Regions from separate parts of the Geobacillus sp. GHH01 genome, predicted to be linked through region 2. Evidence: a T-box and tRNA genes for the amino acid it is inferred to sense, from the RefSeq annotation. Region 2 holds a T-box; the other holds one or more tRNA genes.
The links. A T-box is a leader RNA that pairs with one kind of tRNA and senses whether it is charged. The one in region 2 lies ahead of pheS (phenylalanine--tRNA ligase subunit alpha), so its partner is inferred to be a tRNA-Phe.
Positions count from the first base shown of each region.

Region 1: it encodes a tRNA-Phe, which carries the amino acid that the T-box ahead of pheS (phenylalanine--tRNA ligase subunit alpha) is inferred to sense. The anticodon was not compared.

Region 1 covers NC_020210.1:508,399-513,756, forward strand. The annotation lists rRNA gene GHH_RS02540 (23S ribosomal RNA) at 1-1,403, shown strand, start outside; rRNA gene rrf (5S ribosomal RNA) at 1,636-1,752, shown strand; tRNA gene GHH_RS02550 (tRNA-Val) at 1,761-1,836, shown strand; tRNA gene GHH_RS02555 (tRNA-Met) at 2,018-2,094, shown strand; tRNA gene GHH_RS02560 (tRNA-Asp) at 2,100-2,175, shown strand; tRNA gene GHH_RS02565 (tRNA-Phe) at 2,494-2,569, shown strand; tRNA gene GHH_RS02570 (tRNA-Thr) at 2,952-3,024, shown strand; tRNA gene GHH_RS02575 (tRNA-Lys) at 3,197-3,269, shown strand; tRNA gene GHH_RS02580 (tRNA-Gly) at 3,277-3,351, shown strand; tRNA gene GHH_RS02585 (tRNA-Leu) at 3,357-3,442, shown strand; tRNA gene GHH_RS02590 (tRNA-Arg) at 3,448-3,521, shown strand; tRNA gene GHH_RS02595 (tRNA-Pro) at 3,528-3,601, shown strand; tRNA gene GHH_RS02600 (tRNA-Ala) at 3,610-3,682, shown strand; tRNA gene GHH_RS02605 (tRNA-Met) at 3,700-3,776, shown strand; tRNA gene GHH_RS02610 (tRNA-Ile) at 3,782-3,858, shown strand; tRNA gene GHH_RS02615 (tRNA-Ser) at 3,878-3,968, shown strand; tRNA gene GHH_RS02620 (tRNA-Thr) at 4,325-4,400, shown strand; tRNA gene GHH_RS02625 (tRNA-His) at 4,408-4,480, shown strand; tRNA gene GHH_RS02630 (tRNA-Gly) at 4,800-4,870, shown strand; tRNA gene GHH_RS02635 (tRNA-Ile) at 4,877-4,950, shown strand; tRNA gene GHH_RS02640 (tRNA-Asn) at 5,160-5,234, shown strand; tRNA gene GHH_RS02645 (tRNA-Ser) at 5,241-5,333, shown strand; tRNA gene GHH_RS02650 (tRNA-Glu) at 5,338-5,358, shown strand, end outside.
Region 2 covers NC_020210.1:2,782,709-2,788,066, forward strand. The annotation lists gene pheT (phenylalanine--tRNA ligase subunit beta) at 14-2,428, opposite strand; gene pheS (phenylalanine--tRNA ligase subunit alpha) at 2,450-3,484, opposite strand; T-box leader at 3,527-3,762, opposite strand; gene GHH_RS13755 (RNA methyltransferase) at 3,850-4,602, opposite strand; gene msrA (peptide-methionine (S)-S-oxide reductase MsrA) at 4,599-5,123, opposite strand; gene GHH_RS13765 (HI0074 family nucleotidyltransferase substrate-binding subunit) at 5,252-5,358, opposite strand, start outside.

The sequences.
Region 1 (5,358 bases), 1.3 Mb from region 2:
AGGCTGATCCGCAGGCAAATCCGCGGATCATAAGGCCAAGCGGTGACGGCGACGGAGTGATCCGGAAGTCCCCGATTTCACACTGCCAAGAAAAGCCTCTAGCGAGGGAAGAGGTGCCCGTACCGCAAACCGACACAGGTAGGCGAGGAGAGAATCCTAAGGCGCGCGGGAGAACTCTCGTTAAGGAACTCGGCAAAATGACCCCGTAACTTCGGGAGAAGGGGTGCTCTTTGGGGTGAAGAGCCCTGAAGAGCCGCAGTGAAAAGGCCCAAGCGACTGTTTATCAAAAACACAGGTCTCTGCGAAGCCGAAAGGCGACGTATAGGGGCTGACACCTGCCCGGTGCTGGAAGGTTAAGGGGAGCGCTTAGCGGAAGCGAAGGTGCGAACCGAAGCCCCAGTAAACGGCGGCCGTAACTATAACGGTCCTAAGGTAGCGAAATTCCTTGTCGGGTAAGTTCCGACCCGCACGAAAGGTGTAACGACTTGGGCGCTGTCTCAACGAGAGACCCGGTGAAATTATACTACCTGTGAAGATGCAGGTTACCCGCGACAGGACGGAAAGACCCCGTGGAGCTTTACTGCAGCCTGATATGGAATTTTGGTATCGCTTGTACAGGATAGGTGGGAGCCTGGGAAGCCGGAGCGCCAGCTTCGGTGGAGGCGGCGGTGGGATACCACCCTGGCGGTATTGAAATTCTAACCCGCACCCCTTAGCGGGGTGGGAGACAGTGTCAGGTGGGCAGTTTGACTGGGGCGGTCGCCTCCCAAAAGGTAACGGAGGCGCCCAAAGGTTCCCTCAGAATGGTTGGAAATCATTCGGAGAGTGCAAAGGCACAAGGGAGCTTGACTGCGAGACGGACAGGTCGAGCAGGGACGAAAGTCGGGCTTAGTGATCCGGTGGTTCCGCATGGAAGGGCCATCGCTCAACGGATAAAAGCTACCCCGGGGATAACAGGCTGATCTCCCCCAAGAGTCCACATCGACGGGGAGGTTTGGCACCTCGATGTCGGCTCATCGCATCCTGGGGCTGTAGTCGGTCCCAAGGGTTGGGCTGTTCGCCCATTAAAGCGGTACGCGAGCTGGGTTCAGAACGTCGTGAGACAGTTCGGTCCCTATCCGTCGCGGGCGGAGGAAATTTGAGAGGAGCTGTCCTTAGTACGAGAGGACCGGGATGGACGCACCGCTGGTGTACCAGTTGTCCCGCCAGGGGCACCGCTGGGTAGCTATGTGCGGACGGGATAAGCGCTGAAAGCATCTAAGCGTGAAGCCCCCCTCAAGATGAGATTTCCCACCGCGCAAAGCGGGTAAGATCCCTCGAAGATGACGAGGTCGATAGGTCCGAGGTGGAAGCGTGGCGACACGTGGAGCTGACGGATACTAATCGATCGAGGGCTTAACCAAGAAAAGCGCAGGCGAGCGGGTCGCCGCGACGGGCAAATGTTCTTCGCCTGCAGGGATGTTCACATCCCGAAGGCGAAGGTTATTTGACCCCGAGCGGCGGCGAGCCGGAGCTGGACAATGCGAAAAGCGCAGGCGAGCGGCTTCTTCCTGAGCACGGTTATCTAGTTTTGAGGGAATGAAAAAGTCTTGACAACAGGTCAACTTTCCTTATAATAAGACTTGTCCATTGTTGCCTAGTGGCTATGGCGGAGGGGAAACACCCGTTCCCATCCCGAACACGGAAGTTAAGCCCTCCAGCGCCGATGGTAGTTGGGGCCAGCGCCCCTGCAAGAGTAGGTCGCTGCTAGGCAATTTCGTGGAGGATTAGCTCAGCTGGGAGAGCACTTGCCTTACAAGCAAGGGGTCGGCGGTTCGATCCCGTCATCCTCCACCATCTTAATATAAAAGCTGACTTGCTTTCTCATCATCGTGGGGTGGAGCAAAGAGCCTTTGCTTCAACGAATCCGCTTCCAGTTGCCTCGACGCATCTGGCATCTTTGAATCAGCTTGTAGAGGAAGAGGCGACGAACAACAACGATAAGAGCATTGTGCAAATTAATTTACTTTCTTATCGCCGCGGGGTGGAGCAGTCCGGTAGCTCGTCGGGCTCATAACCCGAAGGTCGCAGGTTCAAATCCTGCCCCCGCAACCAAAATTGGTCCCGTAGTGTAGTGGTTAACATGCCTGCCTGTCACGCAGGAGATCGCGGGTTCGAGTCCCGTCGGGACCGCCATTCTTTCAAAATTGTGAAAGATGAAAAAATATGGCTCGGTAGCTCAGTCGGTAGAGACGAGCATCCGCATCGTCGAATCTGCTGCGAGTTGTCCCGACGCATCTGGCTTCTTCGAATGGGCTAGTAGAGGAAGGGACACAAAAATCATCAACGAACAAGGGAAAAATAAGATAAGGCTCGGTAGCTCAGTCGGTAGAGACGAGCATCTGCTTCATCGAATTCGCTTCGAGTTGCCTCGACGCATCCAGCATCGTCGAATCCGCTGGCAGAGGAAGAGGCACAAAGCGGTATCAATAGGCAGTGTGAAAAATATAATACGGCTCGGTAGCTCAGTCGGTAGAGCAAAGGACTGAAAATCCTTGTGTCGGCGGTTCGATTCCGTCCCGAGCCACCATTTTTATCATAGTTCCGAAAGAAGATTCCTGCTTCATGCAAAGCTAAGTGGGAGTAGTTCACAGACATGTCAGATGTTCAAACCACCCCGGCTTAGTTCAATGGGTAGCCACGAGCACTCGCATCGTCGAATCTGTTGCGAGTTGCCTCGACGCACAAGGCTTCCTTGAATGAGCTTGAAGAGGAAGAGGCACAACCAGGCAGACAACATGAATCACTAGCTAATTTTAAATGTGCCGGCTTAGCTCAATTGGTAGAGACGAGCATCGGCATCATCGAATTGGCTGCGAGTTGCCTCGACGCACAAGGCTTCCTTGAATGAGCTTGAAGAGGAAGAGGCACAACCAGGTAGACAACATGAGTCACTAACTAATTTTAAATGTGCCGGCTTAGCTCAATTGGTAGAGCAACTGACTTGTAATCAGTAGGTTGCGGGTTCAAGTCCTGCAGCCGGCATTCTTATTCCTTAATAACCTCTTAAGCCATTAAGACGGCAACCGCGAGCCATTAGCTCAGTAACGAGCGCTACATCTTCGAGTTCGCTTCGAGTTGTCCCGACGCATCTTGCTTCCTTGAATATGCTTGTAGAGGAAGGGACATCACTATCCTAGAGTGTTATCCAACTCGTGAGCCATTAGCTCAGTAGGTAGAGCATCTGACTTTTAATCAGAGGGTCGGAGGTTCGAGTCCTCCATGGCTCATCGTCTTGCGGAAGTAGTTCAGCGGTAGAACACCACCTTGCCAAGGTGGGGGTCGCGGGTTCGAGCCCCGTCTTCCGCTCCACTTCCGCCGGGGTGGCGGAATTGGCAGACGCACAGGACTTAAAATCCTGGGGTAGGTAACTACCGTGCCGGTTCGAGTCCGGCCCTCGGCACTTGTGCGCTCGTAGCTCAATTGGATAGAGCATCTGACTACGGATCAGAAGGTTAGGGGTTCGAATCCTCTCGAGCGCGTTTTGTCGGGAAGTAGCTCAGCTTGGTAGAGCACACGGTTCGGGTCCGTGAGGTCGCAGGTTCAAATCCTGTCTTCCCGATTTATCATGGGGCCTTAGCTCAGCTGGGAGAGCGCCTGCTTTGCAAGCAGGAGGTCATCGGTTCGATCCCGATAGGCTCCACCTTTTGACTTAAATTTGGCGGTGTAGCTCAGCTGGCTAGAGCGTACGGTTCATACCCGTGAGGTCGGGGGTTCGATCCCCTCCACCGCCACCATTATCGGACCTTTAGCTCAGCTGGTTAGAGCAGACGGCTCATAACCGTCCGGTCGTAGGTTCGAGTCCTACAAGGTCCACCATTATTATTGTTGCTTTTTTGGAGGAGTACCCAAGTGGTTGAAGGGGTCGGTCTTGAAAACCGAGAGGCGCCGCAAGGCGCGCGGGGGTTCGAATCCCTCCTCCTCCGCCATGCACTTTAAAATCATGCCGGCTTAGCTCAATTGGTAGAGACGAGCATTCGCATCGTCGAATCTGCTGCGAGTTGTCCCAACGCATCCTGCTTCTTTGAATAAGCTTGCAGAGGAAGGGACACCGAGCATTTGACTTCCTCGAATTAGCTGGGAGAGGAAGAGGCACAACCAGGCAGACAACATGAGTCACTAACTAATTTTAAATGTGCCGGCTTAGCTCAATTGGTAGAGACGAGCATCGGCATCATCGAATTGGCTGCGAGTTGCCTCGACGCACAAGGCTTCCTTGAATGAGCTTGAAGAGGAAGAGGCACAACCAGGCAGACAACATGAATCACTAGCTAATTTTAAATGTGCCGGCTTAGCTCAATTGGTAGAGCAACTGACTTGTAATCAGTAGGTTGCGGGTTCAAGTCCTGCAGCCGGCACCAGATCGAGGCGACTATGGCGAAGTGGTTAACGCACCAGATTGTGGCTCTGGCATGCGTGGGTTCGATTCCCACTAGTCGCCCTTTTCATTATATTCTATATTTGCGTGTGTAGTTTAGTGGTAAAACCTCAGCCACGAGCATTCGCATCATTGAATTAGCTTCGAGTTGCCTCGACGCATCCAGCTTCTTTGAATCGGCTGGCAGAGGAAGGGGCATGGAAGAGCGTGGCAGATGTTGACTCCAAATGATATGCGTGTGTAGTTTAGTGGTAAAACCTCAGCCACGAGCATTTGCATCATTGAATTAGCTTCGAGTTGCCTCGACGCATCCAGCTTCCTCGAATTAGCTTGCAGAGGAAGAGGCATGAAAGATTGTGATGGGTGTTTCATCAAAAATTATGCGGGTGTAGTTTAGTGGTAAAACCTCAGCCTTCCAAGCTGATGTCGTGGGTTCGATTCCCATCACCCGCTTTTTATGGGCCTATAGCTCAGCTGGTCAGAGCGCACGCCTGATAAGCGTGAGGTCGGTGGTTCAAGTCCACTTAGGCCCATTATTTTCCATTGAATGTTTTTTGGCTATTCGCTATAATAATGGGCGAACAATGCCCCATCGTTCCACAGCAAAAGCGGAGCGACGAGCTTCACATCTTCGAATTCGCTGCGAGTTGCCTCGACGCATCTCGCTTCCTTGAATTAGCTGGCAGAGGAAGAGGCAACGAGCACATTTGGAAGATGTGCATAACATATAGTTATTCATCATTCCGCAATAGCTCAGCGGTAGAGCAACCGGCTGTTAACCGGTAGGTCGTAGGTTCGAATCCTACTTGCGGAGCCATGTTACGGAGAAGTACCCAAGTGGCTGAAGGGGACGGTTTGCTAAACCGTTAGGTCGCAGTTTTGCGGCGCGCGGGTTCAAATCCCGCCTTCTCCGCCATAATGGCCCGTTGGTCAAGTGGTTA
Region 2 (5,358 bases):
ACAGCTTTTCGTTTTACCCGCGCAGCACCGCGCCAAATTGTTTCTCGACTGCGGCGAGCACCCGCTCGTGGACGGCGGCGACTTCTTCATCCGTGAGCGTCCGCTCCGGATCATAGAAGCGGAGCGAGAAGGCGAGCGATTTTTTCCCGTCCGGCAGGCGCTCGCCTTGGTAGACGTCAAAGAGGGAGACGTCTTTGACAAGCGGTTTCCCGGCTTCGGCGATCGCCTGCTTCAAGGCGCCGGCTTCGACCATTTCGTCAACGACCAAGGCGATGTCGCGCACGACCGACGGGAAGCGCGGAATCGGCTCGTAGCGGATCGCTTCACTTTCGGCGTTCAACAGCTCGGCCAAGGCGAGCTCGAACACGTACGTTTCTTTCAAATCGTACTCTTTTTGCACGGCCGGATGGAGCTGGCCGACAAAGCCGATGACCCGGCCGTCAAGCACAATGTCCGCCGTCCGTCCCGGATGCAAATCGGCGCGCTTGGCCGGTTTGTATTCGATGCGGGCGGCAAGTCCAAGCAAGTCAAACAGGCCATCCAAAATCCCTTTGGCAACGTAAAAATCAACGGCCTTTTTCTCGCCTTGCCACAAATGGGCGTGCCATAAGCCGGTGAGAACGCCGGCGAGGCGCTCTTTTTCCGCTGGTTGGACGCCTTCTCCTTTGGACAAGTAGACAGAGCCGATTTCGTACAAGGCGACGTTCTCGACTTGGCGGGCGCGGTTGTAGCTCGCCGCTTCAAGCAGATGCGGAATTAAGCTTTGCCGCAAAACGCTCCGCTCTTCGCTCATCGGCAGCGCCAAGCGGACCAATTCGGCCGTCTCAAGCGCAAAGCGCGCCGCTTTGTCCGGGCTCGTCAACGAATACGTGATGGCTTGGAACAAGCCCGCCCCTTCCAAATAGCGGCGGACGCGGCGGCGCTTCGCCTGATGCGGCGTGAGTCCGCCCGGCTTCGCCTCCGCCACCGGCAGCGTCGCCGGCAGACGGTCGTAGCCATACAGGCGCGCCACTTCCTCGATGATGTCTTCTTCAATCGCAATGTCGCGCCGACGCGACGGGACATCGATCGTAAACGTTCCGTTGTCTTCTGTGAACGGAAATTGCAAATTCGAAAGAATCACGGCCACTTCCTCTTTCGACATCGCCGTGCCGAGGACACCGTTGATGCGTTCGAGCGTGACCGTCACCGCCACCGGCTCCTCACGCCACACGCTCGCTTCCACGACGCCGCCGACGACCTCGCCGCCGGCGTATTCGGCCATCAGGGCGGCGGCGCGCTCGAGCGCTTCTTTCGTCCGCGCCGGATCGATGCCTTTTTCAAACCGAGTGCTCGCTTCGCTGCGCAGCCCGTGGTCTTTTACCGCCTGGCGGATGACCGGGCTTGTAAAGTACGCCGCTTCAATAAACACGGTTTTCGTGTCATCGCGCACTTCCGAATTCGCCCCGCCCATCACCCCGGCTAAGGCGACCGGCTCGCGGCCGTTCGTGATGACAAGGTGGTCTTCGGTCAGCTTCCGTTCGACATCATCGAGCGTGACAATCGTTTCGCCTGCCTTTGCGCGGCGGACGACAATTTCCTGCGAACCGAGGCGGTCGTAGTCAAACGCATGAAGCGGTTGGCCATACTCAAGCAAAATGTAGTTCGTAATGTCGACGACGTTGTTGTGCGGGCGAATGCCGGCTGCCATCAAGCGCGCTTGCATCCAAAGCGGCGACGGGCCGATCCGGACGTTTTTCACGATCCGCCCGGCGTACAGCGGGTTGTCTTCCGGCGCCTCGACGCGGACGGAAATGTAGTCGTGAACGTTTTCGTTCGTTTCTTTGACCGCCGCTTTCGGCAGCTTTACTTCACGTCCGAGAATGGCCGCGACTTCATAGGCGACGCCGATCATGCTTAAACAGTCGGCGCGATTGGGCGTCAAAGACAGTTCGAGCACTTCATCGTGCAAGCCGAGCCATTCCAGTGCATCGGCGCCGACCGGCGCATCGCTCGGAAAGACGAAAATGCCGTCTGCATACTCTTTCGGCACGACTTTCGTTTCGACGCCGAGCTCTTGGAGCGAACAAATCATTCCGTTCGATTCTTCCCCGCGCAGCTTCGCCCGTTTGATTTTGAAATTGCCCGGCAGCACCGCCCCGACTTTGGCGACGGCGACCTTTTGCCCTTTGGCGACGTTCGGGGCGCCGCAAATGATTTGCACCGGCTCGCCTTCGCCAAGGTCAACGAGGCATTTCCGCAGTTTATCCGCGTTCGGGTGCGGCTCGCACTCGAGCACATGGCCGATGACGACGCCGTTCATCCCGCGGTCGAGCGCCTCAACCCGCTCGACTTCAATGCCGCTTTTCGTGATGCGATCAGCGAGTTCCGCGGCGGTGACCCCCGTCAAATCGACGTACTCGCTCAGCCAACGGTAAGACACGAGCATGGAAAACCCCTCCTTTTTCTGTTACACACGCAAAAATTGCCGCAAGAAACGTAGATCGTTTTGATAGAAATGACGGATGTCGTCAATGCCGTACTTCAGCATCGCGATCCGCTCCGGCCCCATGCCGAACGCAAAGCCGGTGTACGTTTTCGAATCAAAGCCGGCCATCTCAAGCACGTTCGGATGCACCATGCCGGCTCCTAAAATTTCGATCCAGCCGGTGCCTTTGCAGACGCCGCAGCCCCGCCCTTCGCATCGGAAGCAGGACACATCGACTTCGACCGACGGCTCGGTGAACGGGAAAAAGCTCGGCCGGAAGCGGATGTCGCGCCCTTCCCCGAACAGCTTGCGGGCAAATTCGCGCAGCGTCCCTTTCAAATCGCTCATCCGGATGTTCCGATCCACAACCAATCCTTCAATTTGCGTAAACTGGTGCGAATGCGTCGCATCGTCCGTATCGCGGCGGTACACTTTGCCCGGACAAATGATTTTCACCGGGCCGCGCCCGCGGTGTTTTTCCATCGTCCGCGCCTGCATCGGCGATGTGTGGGTGCGAAGCAAAATCTCCTCCGTGATGTAAAACGAATCTTGCATATCGCGGGCCGGGTGGCCTTTCGGCAAATTGAGCGCCTCAAAGTTGTAATAGTCGGTCTCGACTTCCGGCCCTTCGGCGACCGTATAGCCCATGCCGATAAACAAATCTTCAATTTCTTCAATGACGCGCGTCAGCGGATGGGGATTGCCAAGACTCACAGGTCGTCCCGGCAGCGTCACATCGATCGCTTCGGCGGCCAGCTTCCGCTCGACTTCCTCCTGTTCCAGTTTCGCTTGTTTCGCCTCGAGCGCCTGCTGAATCGCCGCTCTCACTTCATTGGCCAGCGCGCCGAGTTTCGGGCGCTCTTCCGGCGGCAATGCCCCCATGCCGCGCAGCACTTCGGTGATCGGCCCTTTTTTGCCCAAGTAAGCGACGCGCACGTCATTCAGTGCTTTGACGTCTTTCGCCTCATCGATTCGGCGAAGCGCTTCTTGCTTCAGCTCGTACAGCCGTTCTTTCACTTGAGTCCCTCCTCTATCCAAAATAAAAAACCCGCCCCCCCGGTAAGGGACGAGTTGTTGCTCGCGGTACCACCCTTGTTAACAGCACAAATGTGCTGTTCGCTTCATTGCGATAACGGCCGAAAGCCGGAACACCTTTACATCCCCTTTTGGGATGGTCCCGGTGTCAACTCGGGAGGTGAACTTCACTTGCGTCAGCCATAAAAACGCTCCCAGTCTCCGGCGTTTTCTCCCTGGATGGCGAGCAGCAAGCTACTTTTCTCCGTCATCGTTGTTGTCCGTATGGGAAATTGTCGCTATTCATTATACGCAAATGAGTGGGCAAAGGCAAGGTCAGGCCGAAATTTCTTTGCGCAGCTCATCGTTTACCGCACCGCCTGCAAGGAATAAAGCAAAATTCCGGCCGCGACGGCGACATTCAGCGACTCGGCTTGGCCGTAAATCGGGATGTAGATGGTTTCCGTCGTCATCTCGAGCCATTCGCGCCGGACGCCGCTTCCTTCATTGCCGACGAGCAAGGCGAAGGAAGACGAAGGCGGAACGGTGCGGTAATCGACGGCATTCTCCAAGGCCGTTCCGTACACCGGAATGCCCTGCTCCTTGAAACGCGCGATCCATTGCACCAAATCGCCTTTGACAACCGGAAGATGAAACAGCGACCCTTGCGTCGCCCGCACGACTTTCGGATTGTACACATCGGCGCACCCTTCGCCAAGGATGACAGCATCGATCCCGGCGGCATCGGCGGTGCGAATCATCGTCCCGAGATTGCCCGGGTCTTGCACGGCGTCAATGAGCAAGGCGGTCTTCACACCTTCAAGCTCGGCTGGCAACTTTCGGCACACCGCGGCGATGCCTTGCGGCGTCTCCGTGCTGCTGATCGCCTTCATCACCGCTTCGGTCACGATCACAACCGGGACGCTGACGTCCCAGCCGGGCGGGATGGCTGTCCGCTCGTCCACCATCAGCTCAACAAGCGGCGCGTTGCTTTTTACAGCCTCTTCGACAAGATGAAACCCTTCAAGCAAAAACAATCCGGTCTCATCGCGCCCTTTTTTGGTCAGCAGCTTTTTCCATTGTTTGACGCGCGCATTTTTCGGCGATTCGATCCGCTTCACCGTTTCGTCCCCCAATGTTTGGCGATAAACTCGTCGCGCCCGGACGCGGCGCGGTCTTGTTTGTAATGCTCCGGATTTTTCTTATGGTAGTTTTGATGATACTCTTCCGCCGGGTAAAACGTCGTCGCCGGCAAAATTTTCGTTACAATCGGCTTCGAGAAGCGCCCGCTTTCCTCGAGCGCCCGCTTTGACTGCTCGGCGAGCTGGCGCTGTTTTTCGTTATGGTAAAAAATCGCCGTCCGGTATTGCGGCCCGCGGTCGTGAAACTGGCCGCCGTCATCGGTCGGGTCGATTTGACACCAATACAGCTCCAACAGCCGCTCATACGGAAAGACGTCCGGGTCAAACGTGATTTGCACCGCTTCGTAATGGCCGGTCGTGCCGGTTTTCACTTGCTCGTATGTTGGGTTTTCGACATGCCCGCCCGTATAGCCGGAGACGATGCCGTAAATGCCGTCAAGCTCCTCAAACGGCGTCACCATGCACCAAAAGCAGCCGCCGGCGAATGTCGCTTTTTCCATTGTGTCGTCACCTCATTCGTCAAGTTTCTTCATTTGATTATAACAAAATGTGTGCCGTTGTCATCTTTCACGACCAAAGCCAAGTTCCTTCACAAAGCCAGGCTCGTTCCGTTCCGCACGCCGGCCGCTCATGTCACTGAGTCAAGCTGTCGTTTCATTTCGTCAAGCAAACGGTCAAACAGCGGGATATAGTGTGTACGGATGCGTTCGTAAATGTCCATCGCCGTTTCTTCGT